Regions from separate parts of the Aureimonas sp. SA4125 genome, predicted to be linked through region 2. Evidence: predicted binding sites of a transcription regulator. Region 2 holds the regulator's gene; the other holds the start of a gene.
The links. The regulator LexA, encoded in region 2, represses DNA repair genes until DNA is damaged. The targets are predictions, from matches to a motif close to TGTTCNNNNTGTGTTCNG.

Region 1: the regulator LexA is predicted to act here: its motif matches at 7,127-7,144, upstream of Sa4125_RS21620 (metallopeptidase family protein).

Annotation. Positions count from the first base shown of each region.
Region 1 covers NZ_AP025032.1:4,564,368-4,575,615, forward strand. The annotation lists gene Sa4125_RS21595 (alpha/beta hydrolase) at 1-311, shown strand, start outside; gene Sa4125_RS21600 (GNAT family N-acetyltransferase) at 363-656, shown strand; gene Sa4125_RS21605 (error-prone DNA polymerase) at 945-4,490, opposite strand; gene Sa4125_RS21610 (DNA polymerase Y family protein) at 4,490-5,986, opposite strand; gene Sa4125_RS21615 (hypothetical protein) at 6,009-7,013, opposite strand; gene Sa4125_RS21620 (metallopeptidase family protein) at 7,424-7,846, shown strand; partial or broken gene Sa4125_RS24350 (GFA family protein) at 7,929-8,286, shown strand; gene Sa4125_RS21625 (DUF2459 domain-containing protein) at 8,347-8,700, opposite strand; gene Sa4125_RS21630 (IS256 family transposase) at 8,718-9,926, shown strand; gene Sa4125_RS21635 (DUF2459 domain-containing protein) at 9,949-10,494, opposite strand; gene Sa4125_RS21640 (DUF1737 domain-containing protein) at 10,547-10,753, opposite strand; rRNA gene rrf (5S ribosomal RNA) at 11,226-11,248, opposite strand, start outside.
Region 2 covers NZ_AP025032.1:2,401,654-2,412,901, forward strand. The annotation lists gene trpD (anthranilate phosphoribosyltransferase) at 1-792, shown strand, start outside; gene trpC (indole-3-glycerol phosphate synthase TrpC) at 789-1,601, shown strand; gene moaC (cyclic pyranopterin monophosphate synthase MoaC) at 1,598-2,086, shown strand; gene glp (gephyrin-like molybdotransferase Glp) at 2,083-3,294, shown strand; gene lexA (transcriptional repressor LexA) at 3,377-4,102, shown strand; gene Sa4125_RS11150 (ComEC/Rec2 family competence protein) at 4,166-6,772, opposite strand; gene gltX (glutamate--tRNA ligase) at 6,871-8,292, shown strand; gene gltA (citrate synthase) at 8,444-9,736, shown strand; gene ssb (single-stranded DNA-binding protein) at 9,894-10,418, opposite strand; gene uvrA (excinuclease ABC subunit UvrA) at 10,733-11,248, shown strand, end outside.

The sequences.
Region 1 (11,248 bases), 2.2 Mb from region 2:
TCCTCATGGACCGCCCGGGATTGTTCGATGCCGCGGTGCTGATGCACCCGCTCATCCCCTTCAAGCCCGCGCCGCGGGGCAGACTGGACGGAACCCGGGTTTTGATCACGGCCGGCCGGCAAGATCCGATCTGTCCGCCGGCGCTGACCGAGCAGCTGGCGACCTTGCTGTCATCTGAAGGAGCCGACGTCGAGACCGTCTGGCATCCCGGCGGCCACGAAATCCGCGACAGTGAACTCGATGCCAGCTCGGTCTTTCTCGCCGGTGCGGCAATCCGTTCCGTCGGCGAGGCCGGTACGAGCGAGGCATGATGGCACGGGCAGCGAGCGCCCGTGCGAACGTCGTGAACGAGGAGCCTGGGCATGAGCGAAGGAGCGATCACCCTCGAGGAGGGAACGAGCAAGGGCGTGTACCGCCTGCAGGGGCCGGACGATGCGGTGGCCGAGCTCAGCTTCTCCAAGGCGGGGACGACAATGATCATCATCGACCATACCGACGTGCCCGATGCCCTTCGCGGCCAGGGCGCGGGCTTGCGCCTGGTGGAGCGTGCCGTGGCCGATGCCCGCGCCGTCGGCAAGAAGATCATCCCGCTCTGCCCCTTCGCCAATGCGCAGTTCGGCAAACATCCCGAATGGGGCGACGTCCTCAAGCACTGACCGACCCGGCCAGCCCCCAATACGCCCGGTTGCGCGAAAGCGCGTCCGGCTGAGTGCGGGACGGCAGCTCCTGCGGTCGATGCGGCCGCAATCGCGGGATGCTTGTTCGAGCGGATGGTGCGCCGTCGCGCGATTGCGACTCACGCAGCCGATCACGCTGCTGAGGAGCCAGAGCTGCTGGCGCCGCCGGATCAGCTGCGCTGGCAGAGCACGAGCACCGGGCCAGGCCATCGCCTCCCCGGTCGGCGAAACCGCTCATGCCATGCCCTTGCACCGAAGCCGCCCGCTTTACTGGAAATTCCGCCCCTTCGGCAGCACCGCGCGCATAGCACTGTCCGGCGGAAGCTCCGACGAGGCATGATGCGACGAGGCGAGAGCCGGCCGCGCGCCGCGCAGCACGGCAAGCAGCGTGCCGCGTCCCGTCTCGATCGGCCGGCGGACCTCGTCGGCGCGGGCCAGAAGGCTGCCGAGCGAGGCGGCGACGCCGCCCCGCCGGCCGCGGCGGCTGACGGGCAGCGGGCTTTTGACATGGTCTGCCGGGGCGACATGGCCTTCCCCGACAAGGCCCCCTGTGGCGACGGCGGCGAGAAGCCCGGTGAGGTCCTCGGCATGCTCGGCGACGACATGGATGACGCCCCGGTCCGACTGCATGCGCCCGGTCACCTTGATGAAGCGGGCGCCGAGGACGACCGGGCGAAGCGCCTCGAACAGCTTTGGCCAGACGATGATGTTGGCCGTGCCCGTCTCGTCCTCGATGGTCATGAAGATCACCCCCTTGGCCGAGCCCGGCCGCTGGCGCACCAGGACGAGGCCGGAGACGGTGACGCGCCGGCCGGAGGGCAGCGTCTCCAGCGTCTCGTTCGTCATCACCTTCTGGGCCCTGAGCACCGTGCGCACGAAGACGACGGGGTGGGCCTTCAGCGACAGCGACAGGAACCGATAGTCGTTGATCACCTCTTCGCCGAGCGGCATCGGCGGCAGATGTGCATCGGGCTCCTTCTGGAGGTCGGTGGCATCGGCCCGCTCGAACAGAGGCAGGCGTTCGGCGGCCCCGTTCGGATCGAGCGCCTCGGCCGCCCAGAGCGCGTCGCGCCGGGAAAGGCCGAGCGAGCCAAAGCAGTCACCGTCGGCGAGCCGCTCGATCGCCCCGCGCTTCAGCCCCGAGCGCAGCCAGAGATCGCGGACGGAATCATAGGGCCCCGACCGCAGACGTGTCGCGACGAGCTGTCCCATTTCGGCTTCCGAGAGGCCCTTGATCTGCCGGAAGCCGAGCCGGACGGCGTGGTTCGAGCGGATGTCCTTCTCCATCTCGCGGTGACGCCGCGCCAGAGCACGCGGGTCGAAATCCGATGGTTCGAGGCTGCAGTCCCAGGTCGAATGGTTGACGTCGGCCGGGCGGACGGCGACGCCGTGGTCGCGGAGGTCCCGCACGATCTGCGAGGGCGCGTAGAACCCCATCGGCTGGGCATTGAGGAGGGCGGCGGCGAAGACGTCGGGATAATGGCACTTCATGTAGCAGGAGGCGTAGACGAGGAGGGCGAAGGAGGCGGCATGGCTCTCCGGGAACCCGTAGCCGCCGAATCCCTCGATCTGCTTGAAGCAGCGCTCGGCGAATTCCCTGGAATAGCCGTTGCCGACCATGCCCTCGATCATCTTGTCGCGGAACGTGTGGATCTTGCCGGTGCGCTTGAAGGTCGCCATGGCGCGGCGCAGCTGGTCGGCCTCGCCCGGCGTGAAGCTCGCGGCGACGATCGCCATCTGCATCGCCTGCTCCTGGAACAGCGGCACGCCGAGCGTCCGGTGCAGCACGGCGCGCAGCGCCTCGTTCTCGTAGACGGGCTCTTCCAACCCCATGCGGCGCTTGAGATAGGGATGGACCATGTCGCCCTGGATCGGGCCGGGCCTGACGATCGCCACCTGGATGACGAAGTCGTAGAACTCCTTCGGCCGCAGTTTCGGCAGCATCGACATCTGCGCGCGCGATTCGATCTGGAAGACGCCGAGCGTGTCGGCCCGCCGCGTCATCGCATAGGTCGCCGCGTCGTCGGCATTCTTGGAGAGGTCGGCGAGCGTCAGCCGCCCGCCATGGTGCGCTGGATAGTTCGCGGCGAGAAGGTCGAAGCCGCGTCTGAGGCAGGACAGCATGCCGAGCGCCAGAATGTCGATCTTCAGGATCTTCAGCTCGTCGAGATCGTCCTTGTCCCATTCGACGATGGTGCGCCCGTCCATGCCGCTGTTGAGGATCGGCACGACCTCGTCGATGCGCCCGCGGGTGATGACGAAGCCGCCGACATGCTGGGAGAGGTGGCGGGGAAAGCCCATCAGCTCGTTGGCGAAGGCGAGCACGTTCTCGGTCACGGGATCGGCGACGGAAAGCCCGGCTTCCGCCGCCTCGCGCTCCCCGACATCGCCGGCATGATGGCCCCAGACCGAGCCCGACAGGGCCGAGACCGCGTCGTCCGAGAGACCGAAGGCCTTGCCGACCTCGCGCGCCGCCGAGCGGCCGCGATAGGTGATGACGGTGGCGGCGATCGCCGCATTGTCGCGGCCATAGGCCTCGTAGATGTGCTGGATCACCTCCTCGCGCCGCTCGTGCTCGAAGTCGACGTCGATGTCCGGCGGCTCGTCGCGGTCGGGCGAGATGAAGCGCTCGAAGAGGAGCCCGGTGATCTCCGGATCGACCTCGGTAATGCCGAGGCAGTAGCAGACCGTGGAATTGGCCGCCGATCCCCGGCCCTGGCACAGGATCTGCCGGGAACGGGCAAAACGGACGATGTTGTAGACGGTGAGGAAATAGGGCTCGTATTTCATCACGGCGATGATCTTCAGCTCGTGCTCGATCTGCCCGACGGTCTTCCCGGACACGCCGCCGGGATAGCGCCAGCGGGCGCCCTCGTAGGCCAGGCGCCGCAGCGCTTCGGCAGGCGTCCCGTCGAGGCCGAGCGACTCGTCGGGATATTCGTATTGCAGCGAGGACAGATCGAAGCCGAGTGCCTGGAAGAAGCGACCGCTCTCGCAAAGGGCGCTGGGATGGTCGCGGAAGAGGAGCGCCATCTCGGCCTCCGCCTTCAGATACCGCTCGGCATTCTTCGACAGGATGAAACCGGCCTCGGATATCGTCACATGGTGGCGGATGGCGGTGAGGACGTCCTGCATCCGGCGCCGGTCGGGGGCGTGGTAGAGGACGTCGTTCGTCGCCATCAGCGGGACGCGGCTTGCCGCCGCAAGTCGGGCCGCCCGGGCGAGCCGCCGGGCGTCGCCGCCGTCATGGCGCGGGGCGACGGCGAGATGAACTGAGCCGGCAAAGTTTTCCTGCAAGGCACGGAGGCAGCCTCCTGCCTGCTCGCCTGCCGCCTGCGCTTCTCCGTCATGGCTGGCACCGAGCCCGCCGGGAGAAAGCAGCGCCAGATGCAGCCCTTCGCCGCCATCCAGGAGATCGCCCAGATGGAGAACGCAGTCGCCCTTCACCGTGCGCAGATTGCCGAGGGTCAGCAGCCGGCAGAGTTTCCCCCAGCCTTCCCGGTCGCGCGGATAGGCGAAGATGTCGGGGGTCTCGTCCTTGAAGACGAGGCGCGCGCCGGGAGCGAAGGGAAAGCCGATCTCGCGCGCCGCCTGGTGCGCCCGTACCACGCCCGCGACGGTGTTGCGGTCGGCAAGGCCGAGCCCCCCCAGCCCCTTGGCCTGCGCCGTGCCGACGAGTTCGTCCGGCTGCGAAGCGCCGCGCAGGAAGGAAAAGCTGCTCGCCGTGCCGATCTCGGCAAAGCCTGAAACCCCGCCCCTCCCCCGAGGAACGGCCGGGCGGCGGCGGGCGGGGGGACGCAAGGGCGCCGACATCAGGCAAAGATCCCGTGCATGAACCAGCGCGCGACCGGATCGCCATGGCCGCCCTCGCCGGGCGCCGCCGCCTGCTCCTTGCGAAACAGCCAGAATCGCCGCCCGTCGGCATCCTCGATGCGGAAATAGTCGCGGGCGCGCTCGGTCCCGCCCAGCCACCATTCCGGCGCGATGCGCTCCGGCCCCTCGACCCGGCGCACCACATGCAGCGCCCGGCGCCAGCGAAAGTGCATCGGCACGCCGTCCGGCACCGCGAAGGTCGCCTCCACCACCTCGGGCGACCCCAGGAGCCGGACCGGGCGGGGCGCTTCCTCCCCCCTCGGCAGCGCCATGTCGGCGGCCATGGCCGGGCGCGACGCCGCCCCGCCGCGCTGCGACCCGGTGATGGGCGGCACGGTGATCGCCGGGCGGATGCGCATCGCCCTTTCGGGCCAATGGCTGGCGCGGGCCTCGATCTGCAGCACCTGGTCCTCGCCGAGCCGGGCACCCAACCGGTCGATCAGCCCGGCGAGATCGCCGGCCAGGCTCTTTTCGCCCGAAAGATCCTCCTGGCGCTCGATCATCGTCTCTTCCGCCAGCACCGAGAGGCGAACCAGATCGAAGCCGAAGCCGGCGTCGATCTCCTCGCCAAATCCCTTCAGCCGCTCGCGGAAGAGAGCCGAGATGCGCTCGGGCGCGCGCAAGGGGCCGGAGGCTGCGACCGTGACGCGCTCGACCTTGCCGTCGGCGCGAAACAGCGACAGTTCCAGCCGTCGTGCCCCTTCGCCGCGCCGCTCCAGCGCCTGGCAGAGGCGCTGGGCGAGAAAGCCGGTGATGCGCTCGATGTCCCCGGCCTGGCTGATCGGCGCGGCAAAGCGCCGTTCGGCGATGAGGGCGGGGACCGTGCGGCGCGGGCTGATCGGCCGGTCGGCAAGACCCAGCGCCTCGTCGAGCCGGGTCAGGAGGTCGGCGCCGAACCGTCGCGCCAGGCTCTGCCGCGGCAGGCCTGCCAGCGCCCCGATGGTCTTCAGGCCGAGCCGCTCGAGCTTTGCCGTCCTGTCCGCGCCAAGCCGCAGGGCACCGATCGGCAGCGGCGCCACGGCGGCGTGCTCCTGGCCTTCGGCGATGTCCGCGCCCGAAGACCTGGAAGCGGCGGCAAGCGCCGTGCCGGCATGCCCGGCGATCGCGGCCCGGGCGAAAAATCCCTGGTGGAACAGCCGGGCAAGAAGGTCGTCCATCAGCGCCTTCTCGCCGCCGAAGAGATGGCCGCAGCCGGAAATATCGAGAACGAGGCCATGCGGCGGATCGAGCGCGACGAGCGGGGTATAGCGGTCACACCAATCGGCCACGGCGCCAAGGAGAACGGCGTCCGCCGCCCTGTCGGCCGCCACGACGTCGAGGCCGGGAAAGCGGGCCCGGGCATCGGCAAGGCCAAGACCCGGCGACAGGCCGAGCGTTGCCGCCCCCTCGCAAAGCGCGGCGATGCGGTCGGCATTGGCGAGCCGCTCGTAAAGCACGAGCGGCGCCGCGGCGGCCGCGTCACGACGCCCGTCGGAGCGCCAGGACCGACCCAGACGGTCGCGCCGGATCCGATCCGTCGACAGCAGCGGGAGCGAGATGGCGAGCAGGCGGCTGGGCGAGGGCTTGGAAGCGGCGGTCATGGGGATTCCATTGCAGGAGAAAATGCTGGGATCGGCCGTCACGGGCCTTTTCGACGGTAACGGCGAAGACGGGATGGCCGATGAGTTTGGGCGCCGGCTCGCCTCGGCCCCTTGCCTGGTCAAGCACAGGGCCGGGCACGAAACCGGGTACGAAGTCCGGAACGGCCGCGGCCGGGGCGGGTGCGATGCGCAGCCGGAGCGGTGCGGCCGTGGCTTCCGGGCGCCCGCTCTGGCGCAGGAGCAGTAACGGGCGTCCGGCCCGGCCGGCGCGCAGATGCAGCCGGCGCGTGCCCTCGAGCCCGAGAAGCCGCGGATTGCCGCGCACTTCGAGGATGGTCAGCGCAGGCGCCGGCGAGCGCGCCGCTTCCTCGCCGGCCCAGACCGCCTGTTCCAGCCGCGGCGTGCGCACGAGGACGAGGCCCGCCGGATCGAGACCATAGGCGGCAAGACCCGGCCCATAGGGCATGCCGCCCTCGGCAAAGCCGTGGGCACCGCCGATCCAGATGGCCGGACGGCCGGGGCTGGCGCCAAACAGCACCGCCAGCGCCAGGGCGAAGCCCGCGCCGCTGCCGCTGCCGCGCGTCTCGTCGACATGGATTTCGGTCAGCCCGCTCCCGGGAAAGCCGCCGGCCAGCGCTTCATCCGCCGCAGCGACGCCGAACGACGCCCGTCGCTGCCGGATCGCGGCGCTGCCGACGTCCCTTTCCGGCACCACGCCTGCGGGCATCGACGGCGCGGCAGCGGCGGACAGCCTGTTCGGCGGGATCTCCAGCCGATGCACCGCGCGGCCTTCGATCAAGGCGATGCGCGCGGCCAGTTCCGCCACGGTTTCGCGTTGCGCCGCTTCACCGCTCCGTCCCCGGAAGAACGCATTTTCAGACATGACGATCTCCCTCGGCCCGCACCGCAGCCGTTCCGCCCTCTCTCCCGGAGAGGTCTTGTTCTCTGTATGTTCCTATGGATTCCAGAGGGGCCGGAGAGAGTCAAGAAGAGTCTTTTTCGGAATATTTTCCTTTTATTATGAAACCCTCGGGAGATGAGGGGTCATTCGCACCAGGAAATGGCCATAGATTCCTATGCAGCCGGGGAGAACCAAGGCATCGGCAGGCGGCTTCGGCCGGCTGGAAACAGCTCGGCCGATCGCCGCGGGACTTTCCCTGTCCCCGTCCTTTTTCATCCAACGGCCGCGCCTTGCGCGCGAAACGCCTCCGCGGCATTCGAATCGGGAGCAGACCTCGCCCCGCAGCCGCGCACGCCCTATCATGCCAGGCGATGGCAGCGGGAAGGAGCATCATGGCAAGGCATGACCAGAGCGGCGACTGGGGCCGGCGGATGGCGCCGAGCCTCGAGGAAATCGAGGCGCTGGCACTGGAAGCCTATGCCGGCCTGCCGCAGGAGTTCCGGCGATTGTCGGGCGACATCCAGTTCATCGTCGCCGACTTTCCCGAGGACTCGATCGTCGAGGAAATGGGCCTTGAGAGCGCCTTCGACATTCTCGGCCTGTTCGAGGGGCGTCCGATCGGCGATCCCGGCCTTGCCGTCACCGGCGAGATGACGAATCGCATCCTTCTCTATCGCCGGCCCATTCTCGACTACTGGTCGGAGCACGAGGAAGCGCTCGGTACGCTCGTCGCGCATGTGCTGATCCACGAGATCGGCCATCATTTCGGCCTGTCGGACGATGACATGGAAGAGTTGGAGGCGCAGGCCGGATAGGGGGCTCGCGTTCGGCCGGCGATCGCCGGCCCCATGCTCGGAAGACACGGGGTGTTCGAGCAAGCGGCAGGGGAAGCCGGAAATGCTGAAGGGAGGCTGCCACTGCGACGCCGCCCACTGGACGCCTCATGGCGATCCCGGGTCCGACGACGGCCTGCAATTGCATGCTTTGCCGCCGCTACGGCGCGCCCTTGGGCCTATGGGGACGCCTGCAAAGGCCGATCCACCGCGTGAAAGGCTCTTCTGCCCGGGTTGCAGCTGCGTTCTGGTCCGGCGCGGACGGCAGGACGAGCTGGACGGCCGATACCGCCTGGCGGTCAATGTCAGGATGGCGCTGCCGGAGGCCGTCGCCGATCTTCCCATCCATCATTCTGATGGCCTGGCCACTTTCGAGGATCCTTCCGCCCGACGGCCGCTGCGTACCCGACATGTCGTTCTGAGCTGACGCTCCCCCAGGAGGGCGTCAGGCTCCGAACTCCGGAACGAGGGAGATCATCCCGTCACTGCGCGTGGAGGTCGAGCGACCAGGACAGCGTCGCCGGCAACGGTGTCCACAGACCCGTCGTCACCCCTGCCGCGCGCAAGGCGGCAGCGGTCCACGCGTTGCAGCCGGCAAACGCGGTAAAGCGCCCCGTCGCCTCGTAGAAGCGATCGAAGGCGCCGTAGCCCGCGGCACCGACCAGAACGGGGCGACCGGCTTGATCGCGGGCGAGTGTCTCGAGGACAAAGCCCATGAGGGCGGCAAAGCCGGCATCGCGGTAGTGTCCGCGCTCGTGGTGGAAATTCCGACATTGAAAGGTGTGGCTGAGGCGGTCACCGGATAGGGCGGCTAAGGTGGAGTTGCGAGACTTCAACCTGACCGGAGAACCCGATGACCGAGGACAGACTACCGCTTGCCGAGCTTTTTGCGAAAGCCGGGGACGGCGATTTCCTGAGAACGATAGCCGAGAGCGTGATGCAGCTCCTTATGGAGGTCGACGTTGAAGGCATGATCGGCGCCGGGCGCCACGAACGGACGCAGGAACGGGCGACTTATCGCAATGGCTACCGCGACCGCTCGCTCGACACGCGGCTCGGCTCGTTGCAGCTTCGGATACCCAAGCTTCGGCAGGGCAGCTACTTCCCGCCGTTCCTGGAGCCGAGAAAGCTCTCGGAGAAGGCCTTGGTTGCCGTCATTCAGGAAGCTTGGATCAGCGGCGTTTCCACCCGGCGGGTCGACGATCTGGTACAGGCCATGGGGCTGTCGGGGATCGGCAAGAGCACCGTATCGAAGCTGTGCAAAGACATCGACGAACGCGTCGGCGGCTTCCTCGACCGTCCTCTCACTGGCGACTGGCCCTACCTCTGGCTGGATGCGACCTACCTGAAGCAGCGCGAGGGTGGACGCATCGTTTCGGTCGCCGCCATAATCGCCGTGGCCGTGAACACGGACGGCAAGCGCGAGATCGTCGGCCTTCACATCGGCCCCTCGGAAGCGGAGACGTTTTGGTCGAGCTTCCTCAAGAGCCTCGTGCGCCGCGGCCTGTCCGGCGTGAAGCTCGTGATCTCGGATGCTCACGAAGGGCTGAAAGCCGCCATTCGCCGGGTGTTCAGCGCCTCCTGGCAGCGCTGCCGGGTGCATTGGATGCGCAACGCCCTGTCGTATGTCCCGAAGGCGCAGCAGAGCATGGCGGCGGCCGCGCTGCGCCAAGCCTTCGCCCAGCCCGATCGTGCTAGCGCCAGCCAGGCGCTGCGCCACGTCGCCGACCAGCTTCGGGGAAAGTGTCCAAAGCTCGGGGCCTTCATCGACAACAGCGAGACCGACGTGCTGGCGCACATGGATTTTCCCAGTCAGCACCGGACCCGGATCCATTCGACGAATTCCCTGGAGCGCCTGAACAAGGAGGTGAAGCGGCGTGCCGACGTCGTCGGAATCTTCCCGAACGAGGGATCCATCATCCGGCTCATCGGCGCCGTCCTTCTCGAGGCCAACGACGAATGGCAGATCCAGAACCGCTACATGCAGACCGAACCCATGGCCGACCTCATGGCCATGGGCAACACTGCAAAACCCGAACAGATTTCCACCGAAGTCGCCTGAAACGGAGCCGCTTCAGCTACACTCAATTTCCACCACGTTGACGGACACGACCGGCATCGCCGAGATCGACGGCGCGCACTCCCGGTGCCGCGGCGTCGATCTCGCCGGCAAGGTCCACATGCAGCACCGCGGAATCGCCCGTAAAGGCGCGCAGCACCGGGCCTGGCCGGATATCCGACCAGCGCGGCGTCCCGATGTAGAAATCGCGGCCACCCCAGCCGACGACGATCGCCCCGACGTCCTGCCGGTCGATCGGAAGTCCCGCGGCGGAGAGAAAGCCGAAGCTGGCGAGAACGCTTGCCTCCGCCGGCAGGGCGATGTCGGTGTGGATGGCGGAGGAGAGGATGAAGACGCGGTGGCGGGCTTCCGGCGGGCCCTGTGCAAACGCACGGGTGCCGAGGCGGTCGCCGGCCACGCGGCGCAGATCCGGGCCTTGCGTCTGGCCGCCTCCCTTGCCGGCCCCGCTGCCGCCAGCGGCGGCCAGGTCGGATGGGCTGGCCGCTCCATCCGCGCCCGCGCGCGGCACGAGACAGCCGATCGCCAGGGCCAGCAGCGGCAGTGCGAGCACGATGAGGGGCGCCGAGGACCGCCAGCCGAAGCGATGCCGGGCTTTGGGCGCCCTATTGCTCGCCAAGCTTCATGGAGGGGTCGTAGCTGTGACCATAGAGTTCCTTGACCACGGCCTGCCCGCAACGCATGGCGCCGCTGCTCGAATCGAAGGCATAGGTCGGATCGCCGTAGAGGTCCCAACCCTTGTCGAGCGCGGCCGACACCTTGTGGCAGAAACTCGCATCGTCGGGCCCGGTCAGAAGTCGGTAGAGTTTCATCGAGACGTCCTTTTCACATCATTCCGATCGCCCGCGGCGCGCCCTGAGATCGCCCTGGCAGCCAATCCGTTCGTTCGTCGAGCAGATCGCCGCTATCGCCATCAGCCTTCACACCGGACCTGCAGTAAAGCTGTCCAGTCTGCCCGCATATCGTTGCACATCATGCCGGATGCAAGCTTTGCCGACTTCACGCGCCCGCTATCCTCATTTCGCCCGACGGCTTCGTGCCATCCAGGCCGGCAGATTTGCGGCCCGCAAAGGCCATCGTGGTGTGAAGGCCGTCACAATGCTCAGCCCGAACGCCAACGCTCCGGCCGCGGCAAAGTCGGGGATTTTGGCCTGACGCGGATTGGAATGATGTTTTTGGGGGTTGACTATGTGTTGGGAACGCAAACAGCCCCGTCGCGGGTGCGACGGGGCTGTTTGGTTTGTGTTTTGTTGGGTATGTGATGAGATTTCTTGTCATTTGCAGACCTGGCGGCGACCGACTTTCCC
Region 2 (11,248 bases):
GACATCGTCGGGACCGGCGGCGACCACGCCGGAACGCTGAACGTCTCGACCTGCGCCGCCTTCATTCTCGCCGGCTGCGGCATCACCGTCGCCAAGCATGGCAACCGCGCCCTCTCCTCGCGCTCCGGCTCTGCCGACGTCCTGATGGCCCTCGGCGTCAAGGTCGATCTCAGCCCGTCCGAGATCTCGCGCGTGATCGCCGAGGCAGGGCTCGGCTTCATGTTCGCGCCGACCCACCACGCCGCCATGCGCTTCGTCGGCCCGAGCCGCGTCGAGCTCGGTACCCGCACCGTCTTCAATCTTCTCGGGCCCCTCGCCAATCCGGCCGGCGTCGAGCATCTCCTCGTCGGCGTCTTCTCGCCGGACTGGCTGATGCCGCTGGCAGAGACGCTGCGTACCTTGGGAGCGAGAAACGCCTGGATCGTCTACGGCGACGGCCTGGACGAAATGACCGTCTGCGGACGCACCGATATCGTCACGCTCCGCGATGGCGTCATCGACCGCTTCCATATCGAGCCCGAGGAACTCGGCCTTCGACGCGCCGACCTTGCCGAGATCAAGGGCGGCGACGCGGAGCACAATGCGGTGGCGCTGCGCGCGGTGCTGGAAGGCGATATCAACGCCTATCGCGACATCGCTCTTCTGAACACCGCCGGCGCGCTGGCCATGGCCGGGCGGGTCGAGAGCCTCAAGGCTGGCCTGGTGCTGGCGCGGGACTCGATCGATTCCGGGCGGGCACTTGCCGCCCTCACCCGCCTCATCGCGGCAACCAACCGGGGCGGCGCGGCATGACCGACATCCTGAAAGCCATCGAGACCTACAAGCGACAGGAGATCGCCGCCGCGAAGGCGGCCCGGCCGGAAGGCGAGATGCTGGCACTGGCGCGCGCCGCCGATCCGGTGCGCGGATTTGCCGACGCCCTCGGCCGCAAGCATGCCGCCGGCGACTTCGCGCTGATCGCCGAGGTCAAGAAGGCCAGCCCGTCGAAGGGCCTCATCCGCGCCGATTTCGACCCGCCGGTTCTCGCCCGCGCCTACGAGCGCGGCGGCGCCGCCTGCCTCAGCATCCTCACCGACGGGCCGTCCTTCCAGGGTAGCCCGGCCTTTCTCATGGCAGGACGCGCGGCGACATCCCTGCCCGCCCTGTGCAAGGATTTTCTCTTCGACCCGTACCAGGTGCTGCAGGCCCGGGCGTGGAACGCCGATGCCATCCTGATCATCATGGCGGCCGTGGACGACGCCTGTGCGGCGGATCTCGAAGCGGCCGCCATCGATCTCGGCATGGACGTCCTCGTCGAGGTGCACGACGCGGCCGAGATGGAACGGGCGCTGACGCTGCGCTCTCGCCTCATCGGCATCAACAACCGCGATCTCAGGACCTTCGACACCGATCTTGCCGTCGCCGAGCGACTGGCGCCGCTCGTGCCGCCCGATCGGCTGCTCGTCGGCGAAAGCGGCATCTTCACCCCGAGCGACTGCGCCCGGCTGCAGCGCGCCGGCATCTCGACCTTCCTCGTCGGCGAGAGCCTGATGCGGCAGGACGACGTCGAGGCCGCCACGCGCCACCTCCTCGCGCGGCAGCCGGTCGGGACCGCCGCGTGAGCGGGCTCACCCATCTCGACGCCACGGGCGCGGCCGCCATGGTGGATGTCGGCGACAAGGCCGAAACCGTTCGCGTGGCGCGCGCCGAAGGGCTGGTGCTGATGGCGCCGGAGACGCTGGCGCTGATCGAGGCGGGAGGCGCCAAGAAGGGCGACGTCATCGCCGTCGCGCGCATTGCCGGCATCATGGCGGCGAAGAAGACCGCCGATCTCATCCCGCTCTGCCACCCCCTGATGCTGGAAAAGGTCTCGGTCGAAATCACCGCCGAACCCGCGCTGCCGGGCCTGCGCGTGACCGCGACGGCGCGCGTCAGCGGCAAGACCGGCATCGAGATGGAAGCGCTGACGGCGGTCAGCGTCGCCTGCCTCACCATCTACGACATGGCCAAGGCCGTCGACCGCGGCATGGAGATTTCCGGCATCCGCCTGCTCCAGAAGTCGGGCGGCCGTTCCGGCGACTGGTCGGCCACCGCGGAGCCGGCGTGACCCTGATCTCCGTCGAGGCTGCCTTCGCCCTCCTGATGGATGGCGCCGTCCCCGTCGAGGGCACGGAGACGATCGGCCTCAACACCGCATACGGCCGCATTCTCGCCAGCGATCTGGCTGCCCTCCGCACCCAACCCTCCTTCGCCGCATCGGCGATGGACGGATACGCGCTGCGTGCGTCCGACGCGACCGCCTCCGGGTCGCGCCTGCGGGTCGTCGGTGAATCAGCCGCCGGGCGCGCCTTCGGGGGGCGCCCCGGCCCTGGCGAGGCCGTCCGCATCTTCACCGGCGCGCCTGTGCCGGAGGGATGCGACGCCATCGTCATCCAGGAAAACGCCGACCGGGTTTCGGACGGCGAGGTCCTGCTTCTGGAGGCCGCCGTCCCCGGACGCCATATCCGCAGCGCCGGTGCCGATTTTTCCGCCGGCGCCGTGCTGCAGCCGGCGGGGACGCGCCTGTCCGCCGGGGCGATCGCGCTGGCTGCCAGCGGCGGATACCCCGAGGTGTCGGTCCGACGGCGTCCGCGCATCGCGGTGCTGGCCACCGGCGACGAGCTCGTCCTGCCCGGCGAGAGCATCGGTCCGTCGCAGATCGTCGCGTCGAATTCCTATGGCGTCGCGGCGATGGTGACGTCGGCCGGCGGCGTGGCCCTCGACTACGGCATCGCGCGCGACGATGCCGCCGAGATCGGCGGCTTTCTCGACCGCGCCCTCGCCGAGCACGTCGACATCTTCGTCACCATCGGCGGCGCCTCCGTCGGGGACCACGACCTCGTCGCCGACGTGTTCGCGCAGAAGGGCGTCACGCCGGATTTCTGGAAGGTCGCCATGCGTCCGGGCAAGCCGCTGATGGCAGGTCGCATCGGCTCGATGCGACTTGTCGGACTTCCCGGAAATCCCGCGTCCAGCCTCGTGGCGGCGACGCTCTTCCTGAGACCCCTCGTATCGACGCTGGCCGGATGCCCGAGCGCTCCGATGTACCGCAACGCCGTTCTCGGCACCGATATGCCGGCCAATGATCTGCGTGCCGATTTCATCCGCGCGACGCTTGGCGAGAGAGAGGCCCTGACACCGGTCGTCATGCCCATCACACGCCAGGACTCCTCCCTCCTCTCGGTCTATGCCCGGGCCGACGTACTGCTCCGGCGCGAGCCGTTCGCGTCCGCCGCAAGAGCCGGCGACCCCTGCCGCTACATCCTGCTCGACTGAGGCAGTCGCGCCACCGCCCCTTGCGGAACACAACTAGAACAGATAGGTTTGTTCAGGTTTTGTTTTATAGGGATTCTCACCGATGCTGACGCGCAAGCAGCACGATCTGCTGATGTTCATTCATGGACGGTTGCAGGAAGTCGGCGTGCCGCCGTCCTTCGACGAGATGAAGGATGCGCTGGACCTCCGGTCGAAATCCGGCATCCACCGGCTGATCACCGCACTCGAAGAACGCGGCTTCATTCGCCGCCTGCCGAATCGCGCTCGCGCGCTGGAAGTGTTGCGACTGCCCGATTCGGTGACGCAGATGCCGAAGCGGACGGCGTTCACGCCGAGCATCGTCGAGAACTCCCGGGCCCGCACCGAGCCGGTGGCCGAAGTCGCCTCCCTGCAGAAGCGCCCGCGCGCCGTCTCCAACGAGAACAGCGCGGTCGGCATTCCGATGATGGGTCGCATCGCCGCGGGCGTTCCGATCGCCGCGATCCAGAACAACACGCAGCAGATCTTCGTGCCGCCCGACATGCTGGGTGCGGGCGAACACTTCGCCCTGGAGGTCAAGGGCGACTCGATGATCGAGGCGGGCATCCTCGACGGCGACACCGTCGTCATCCGGCGTGCCGACACGGCGACGCCTGGAGACATCGTCGTCGCCCTCGTCGACGAGGAGGAGGCGACGCTGAAGCGCTTTCGCCGTCGCGGCAACACCATCGCCTTGGAAGCGGCAAACCCGGCCTATGAGACCCGCATCTTCGGATCGGACCGGGTCAAGGTCCAGGGCCGCCTCGTCGGGCTGATTCGACGGTACTGACAAACGCCGGGGCCTCTCGCAGGACATCGCGCCTGCCCGCCGGTGCATCCCTCCCCGGTTGCGTCATGGAGACGAGGATGCAGCCGATGCGGGCTGGGCCAACGTCGGTGTAGTCTGCCGGCCGTCAGGCGTGATCCGCTCGCCTGCGGGGCTGACGCCGAGGAGCGAATCCGCCGGGTCCGATTGCGCCGACGAGTCCGGCTGTGCCGACGAGTCCGGTTGTGCCGACACGTCTGGTTGCGATGACACCGCGGTCGAGGGGTTCCGCCAGGTCTCCGGCCAGGGTGCGTCGCGGTGGCGATTCCAGGGCTCAGGCGCGGAATCGATCGATGCCACCTGGCGCGGCCCGGGGCCATCGCCGTAGACGGCGATCGAGCCGCTTCGGCGCAGGGTCTTGAGCGTCAGCAACATCGCGCCGGAGCGGCAGGCATCGAGCCGGATGGCGCGCGCCACGATGGCGACATCTCCCTCGTCGCAGGCCCGGCCGGTTTGCCGATAGTCGTCGGTCCAGGTCACCCGGATACCGCCTCTCGTCGTCGCACGGCAGAAGGCCATCGGCCTTTGTCGTCGCGAACTGGCGATTGTCGTGGGTTTTACGCCAGCGGACTGAAAGGTCTTTGCCCCGGCGGGCGGAAGGCCTGGCGCCGTGGCATTGTCGGCGGTCGGAGCAGAGTCGGCGGCGGCCGTGACCCTGGCGGGGAAATTTGACCCTTTGTCCGGGGCCGGTGAAAGCGCTTCGCATTGAAACGAGAGCGCCGGCCGGCCAGCCGGCGCCTCGAAGCCAGCACCCGGCTGTTCCGGAAAGGCCCTCACCCACTGCTCCTGCACGAAGGCATTCGGCCGCGGCAGCCGGGGGATGAGACGATGCGCCTCATCGATCATCGCCACCTGCCGGCCGTCCTCGAAGACGAGGAGGTCCGGCCGCGTCGAGCGGTCGGGCGCAAGGAGGAGGCCAATGGCGGCAAGTGGAACGGCGACCCAGCGCAGGCGGCTGGAGAGGAAGCAGAGGAAGGCGAGCGCGAGGGTCAGCGCGAGGAGACCGCTCGCCGTCATGATGCCGGTCGGCTCGTCCGACAGACGATCGTGCAGGAAATGCGCGATCTCGAACACCAGCGTCAGCCCGTATCCCATCAGTACCAGCAGCGGCGAATCGAGACCCAGCGGCATCGCCACCATGGCGATCAGCGCCAGGGGCATGATCCAGAACGAGAAAAGCGGCACGGCGAGAAGGTTGGCGACCAGGCCATAGGGCGCGACACGCTGAAAATGATAGGCGGCATAGGGCGCCGTCGCGGCCCCGGCGATCAGCGACGCTGCGCCGAGGCCAACGAGGAAGAGCAGGGTACGCGTCGGCCAGGCACGCGACCTCCGGTCTTCCTCCCGCGTCGCCCGCCACCGCGAAAATCCGCCGTAGACGCCGACCAGCGCGGCCGTCGCGCTGAAGGACATCTGAAAGCTAGCCGTCATCAGCGCATGCGGTTCGAGCGCGAGGACGATGATCGCCGCGATGGCGACATTGCGCAGCGTCAGCGCGGGCCGGTCGAACAGCACGGCGAGAAGCACGATCGACAGCATGACGAAGGAGCGATCGGAAGCGATGTTGCTGCCGGAGAGGAGGAGGTAGAAGCCGGCGATGCAGAGCGCCACGACGGCGGCGATCTTCTTTACCGGGAGCATCAGGGCGCACCAGGGGATCGCGGCCAGGATCACCCGGACCACGGCCATGGCAAAGCCTGCCACGAGCGCCATGTGGAGGCCCGAGATCGACAGGACATGCGACAGGCCGGTGGTGCGCAGCCAGCTTTCGACGTCGTCGGGAATACCGGCCCGGTCGCCGGTGATCAGCGCCGACGCGACGGCCCCTTCCGCGCCGCCGATGCTGCTGCGAATACGCGCGCTGACGTCGAGGCGCAGGCGCAGGATACGCTGGCCCGGCGACAATTCCGTCGGCGGGGCCGCCTCATCAGCCCTCTCGGGCGGTCCGAGGGCAAAGCCGGTGGCGCCGAGCCCGGCGAAGAAATTGCCGAAGGCAAAATCGTAGCCGCCGGGATAGGCCGGCCCCGACGGTGCGCGCAGCCGAACGAGCCCGCGATAGCGGCCGCCGATGCCGATCGGCTCGTGGCGGCTGGAGACGAGGATCTGGACGCGCTCGGGCGCGCGCGACAGATGTGGCCGCTCGGTCCCGGTGATATCGACGCGATAGCGATAGCGCCCCTTGGCGTCCTGGTCGCGCCAGGCGACGGTACCCTCGATCCGTACCGTCGCTTCGCCGGCAAAGATCGTCGTGCCCGTGCGCTGCATTTCCCACGCCGCAAAGCCTAAACCGGCAGCAGCCGCGGCAAGCGCTACGATAAAGGTTTTTGCGGCAGACCGTCCTGCCAGGCGACTCCCTAGCAGCAGCATGACCGTGAAGAGCGCCAGCAGGCAGAGGGAGGAAGGCGTCGGACCCGAGAAATAGGCTCCGATCCCCAGCATCAAGGCGGCCGGGATCATAAAGAAGCCGGTGCGCTCTCCCGCCTCTATATCGACCTGGCGCGACAGCCATTCGGAAATGCCGTCCCTCGCCCTGGCAAGGTGCTGTCCGAGCGTGAGCCTCGGCCGCACTGCGCCACGCGCGGTCGCCGACCGATCGCCGATCCCACCCTCGCGCCCGCCCTCGGCCGCACTCATGCGCGCCCTCGCCGCCTTGTCTCTCCCCCACCCTATGCTACACAGCCGCAGGAAAATGACGATCCGAAAACGATCGCCTCCGGGCGAGTGGAGACCTGATGACGAAACCCGTCGTGACCCGTTTCGCGCCCTCGCCGACCGGCTTCCTGCACATCGGCGGCGCCCGCACGGCCCTGTTCAACTGGCTGTATGCGCGGCGCATGGGCGGCAAGATGCTGCTCCGAATCGAGGACACCGACCGCGAGCGGTCGAGCGAGGCAGCTGTGGTGGCGATCATCGAGGGCCTTGCCTGGCTTGGCCTCGACGCCGACGAGCCACCGATTTCGCAGTTCGAGCGCGCCGCGCGTCACCGAGAGGTCGCCGAGGAAATGGTGGCGGCCGGCAAGGCCTATTACTGCTATGCCTCGCAGGCGGAGCTCGACGAAATGCGCGAGAAGGCCCGCGCGGAAAAGCGCCCGCCCCGCTATGACGGGCGCTGGCGCGACCGCGATCCGTCCGAGGCACCGGAAGGCGTCAAGCCGGTGATCCGGCTCCGCGCGCCCCAGGAGGGCGAGACCGTCGTCCACGACCAGGTTCAGGGCGAGGTCCGCTTCCCCAACCGCGATCTCGACGACATGGTGCTTCTGCGCTCCGACGGCTCGCCGACCTACATGCACGCCGTCGTCGTCGACGACCACGACATGGGCGTCACCCACATCATCCGCGGCGACGACCACCTGACCAATGCCGGCCGCCAGACGCTGATCTATCAGGCGATGGGCTGGGAAGTGCCTGTCATGGCGCACATCCCGCTGATCCACGGCGAGGACGGCGCAAAGCTATCCAAGCGCCACGGCGCGCTCGGTGTCGATGCCTATCGCGGGCTCGGCTACCTGCCCGAGGCGCTCCTCAACTATCTCGCCCGTCTCGGCTGGAGCCATGGCGACGAGGAAATCATGTCGATCGGGAACATGATCGCCTGGTTCGACATCACGGACGTCAACAAGGGCGCCGCGCGCTTCGACTTCGCCAAGCTGAACGCGCTGAACGGGCACTATCTCCGCGCCGCGCCCGACGCCGATCTCGTCGACCTCCTGATGACCGAGCGCGACCATCTGCCGAATGGCGATATCCTGAAGCAGAAGCCCGACGCAGAGACAATTGCTCTCCTGTCGGCCGCCATGGCGGGATTGAAGGAGCGCGCGAAAACCCTCGTCGAACTGACTGATTCGACATCCTATCTCTTCGCCGCGCGCCCGCTGGCGATGGAGGACAAGGCCGAGGCGATCCTCGCCGAAGGCGGCCGCGCCATCGTCAGGGATCTCGCGCCGATGCTTGCGGCGGTCAGCGACTGGAGCGCGATTCCGCTCGAGGACGCCGTACGCGCCTATGCCGAGGAGAAAGGCCTGAAGCTCGGCAAGGCCGCGCAGCCGCTGCGTGCCGCGCTGACAGGGCGCACCACGTCACCGGGCGTCTTCGACGTGCTCGCCGTGCTCGGCCGCGACGAAGCGCTGGCGCGGCTGAAGGATCAATCGATCTGACTGGCAATTCAGCAGATTGGATCGCAGTGCGGCGCAATATGTTCACCTGCTACGCAACTTGTCCCCTTTCCGGGATTGGAGTAGGCAGGTTCCATCGAGGTGTGCGCTGCGAAAGCCTCGGCGCTCGCGTCTTTCAAGGAAGGGGATACGCATGACGGACCACTCGGCGACGATCGCACTGGGAGACAAGACGGCAACCTGCGAAATCCGAAGCGGCACGATGGGCCCGGATGTCGTCGACATTGCGACCCTCTACAAACAGACCGGCACTTTCACCTACGACCCCGGTTTCTCCTCGACCGCGTCCTGCGAGTCGAAGATCACCTATATCGACGGTGACGAAGGCGTTCTGCTGCACCGCGGTTATCCCATCGATCAGCTGGCCGAGAGGGGCGATTTCCTCGAGACCTGCTATCTCCTGCTCTACGGCGAATTGCCGACCGAGCGCGAGATGTCCGACTTCGTCTACCGCGTCACACGGCACACCATGGTGCACGAGCAGATGTCGCGCTTCTACTCCGGCTTCCGCCGCGACGCCCATCCGATGGCCGTCATGGTCGGCTCGGTCGGCGCGCTCTCGGCCTTCTACCACGACTCGACCGACATCGCCGATCCGCACCAGCGCATGGTCGCCTCGATCCGCATGGTCGCGAAAACCCCGACGCTCGCGGCCATGGCCTACAAGTACCATATCGGCCAGCCCTTCGTTTACCCGCGCAACGACCTGTCCTACGCCGAGAACTTCCTGCACATGTGCTTCGCGGTCCCCTGCGAGCCCTACAAAATCAATCCCGTCCTCGCCCGCGCCATGGACCGGATCTTCATCCTCCACGCCGACCACGAGCAGAACGCGTCGACCTCGACGGTGCGCCTTGCCGGTTCGTCCGGCGCCAACCCGTTTGCCTGCGTCGCCGCCGGCATCGCCTGTCTCTGGGGACCGGCGCATGGGGGCGCCAACGAGGCGGCGCTGAACATGCTGATGGAAATCGGCACGGTCGACCGCATCCCCGAATACATCGCCCGCGCCAAGGACAAGAACGACCCCTTCCGCCTGATGGGTTTCGGCCATCGCGTCTACAAGAACTACGACCCGCGCGCCACGATCATGCAGAAGACCTGCCACGAGGTGCTGGACGAGCTCGGCATCAAGGATGATCCGACGCTGGAAGTGGCGATGGAGCTGGAGCGCATCGCGCTGACCGACCCCTACTTCATCGAAAAGAAGCTCTACCCGAACGTCGACTTCTATTCCGGCATCACGCTGAAGGCGCTGGGATTCCCGACGACGATGTTCACCGTCCTGTTCGCCGTCGCCCGCACCGTCGGCTGGATCGCGCAGTGGAAGGAAATGATCGAGGACCCGCACCAGCGCATCGGCCGCCCCCGCCAGCTCTATACCGGCGCGGCGCTTCGCGACTACGTGGCCGTCGGCGACCGCGCCTAGGCCTGCCGCGCACGTTTCTGCCAGACGGGCGCTTCGGCGCCCGTCTTCGTTTGAATGACAAGGGCGCTTCGGTGCCGCTACCGCCTATGAAAATGCCGGAGCGACCAGTTGGCCGCCCCGGCAGGACTGAACGTCGCCATGCAGGCGTGATGTCAATTTAGAACGGAATCTCGTCATCGAGGTCGCGGGACGATCCGCCACCGCCACCGCCACGGTCGTAACCACCCCCGCCGCCGCCACGATCGTCGCTCGGGCCGCGATCATAGCCGCCGCCACCGCCCCGACTGCTGGAGCCACCGCGCTCGTTGTCGCCGCCGCCGGAGCTGTCGCCACGTCCGCCGAGCATCTGCAATTCGCCGCGAAAACGCTGCAGCACGACCTCGGTCGCGTATTTCTTCTGGCCCGACTGGTCTTCCCAGGAGCGCGTCTGGAGCTGGCCCTCGATGTAGACGGTCGAGCCCTTTTTCAGATACTGCTCCGCGACCTTCACGAGGTTCTCGTTGAAGATCACGACGTTGTGCCACTCGGTCTTCTCCTTGCGCTCGCCCGAGGACTTGTCGCGCCAGGATTCCGACGTCGCGATGCGCATGTTGACGACGGCATCGCCCGAGTTGAGGCGCCGCACTTCCGGGTCGGCGCCGAGATTGCCGACGAGGATCACCTTGTTGACGCTGCCTGCCATGTCGTTTGTTCCTTCCATTGCTCGCCGCATCGCCGGCATTCCGGGCGCACCTTAAAGCACCCGTTGCCGTCCCGCCTGCCTGACGGCGCTGTTTCCACAGGCGCAGCCATGACCCGGTTTCCACAGGCGACGTCGCGGCGAGGCTTTCCCTTGCGCAATGTTCGTATTATGTTCCGGATTAGTCAACGGGGCGTGTGTCCGCCGAATGATTCCCACGGGTGCGCATCTCGACATCCCCGCGCGAATTTTTATCTAACGCTGGGCGTTCCGCAATTTCGCCGGATCGCACCCTCCTCAAAATCAAGCGACAGTCGATGCCCGAACTGAAGACGATCTCCATTCGCGGCGCGCGCGAGCATAATCTCAAGAATGTCGACATCGACATTCCCCGCGACAAGCTCATCGTGATGACGGGGCTGTCCGGCTCCGGCAAGTCGTCGCTGGCCTTCGACACGATCTATGCCGAGGGGCAGAGGCGCTACGTCGAGAGCCTGTCGGCCTATGCGCGCCAGTTCCTCGAGATGATGCAGAAGCCCGATGTCGACCAGATCGACGGCCTGTCGCCGGCCATCTCGATCGAGCAGAAGACGACCTCGAAGAACCCCCGTTCGACGGTCGGCACCGTCACCGAGATCTACGACTATCTCCGCCTTCTCTACGCCCGCGTCGGCGTGCCCTATTCCCCGGCGACGGGCCTTCCGATCGAGAGCCAGACGGTCAGCCAGATGATCGACCGCGTCCTGGCGCAGGAGGAAGGGACCCGCCTCTACCTGTTGGCGCCGATCGTCCGCGGCCGCAAGGGCGAGTTCAAGAAAGACCTCATCGAGCTT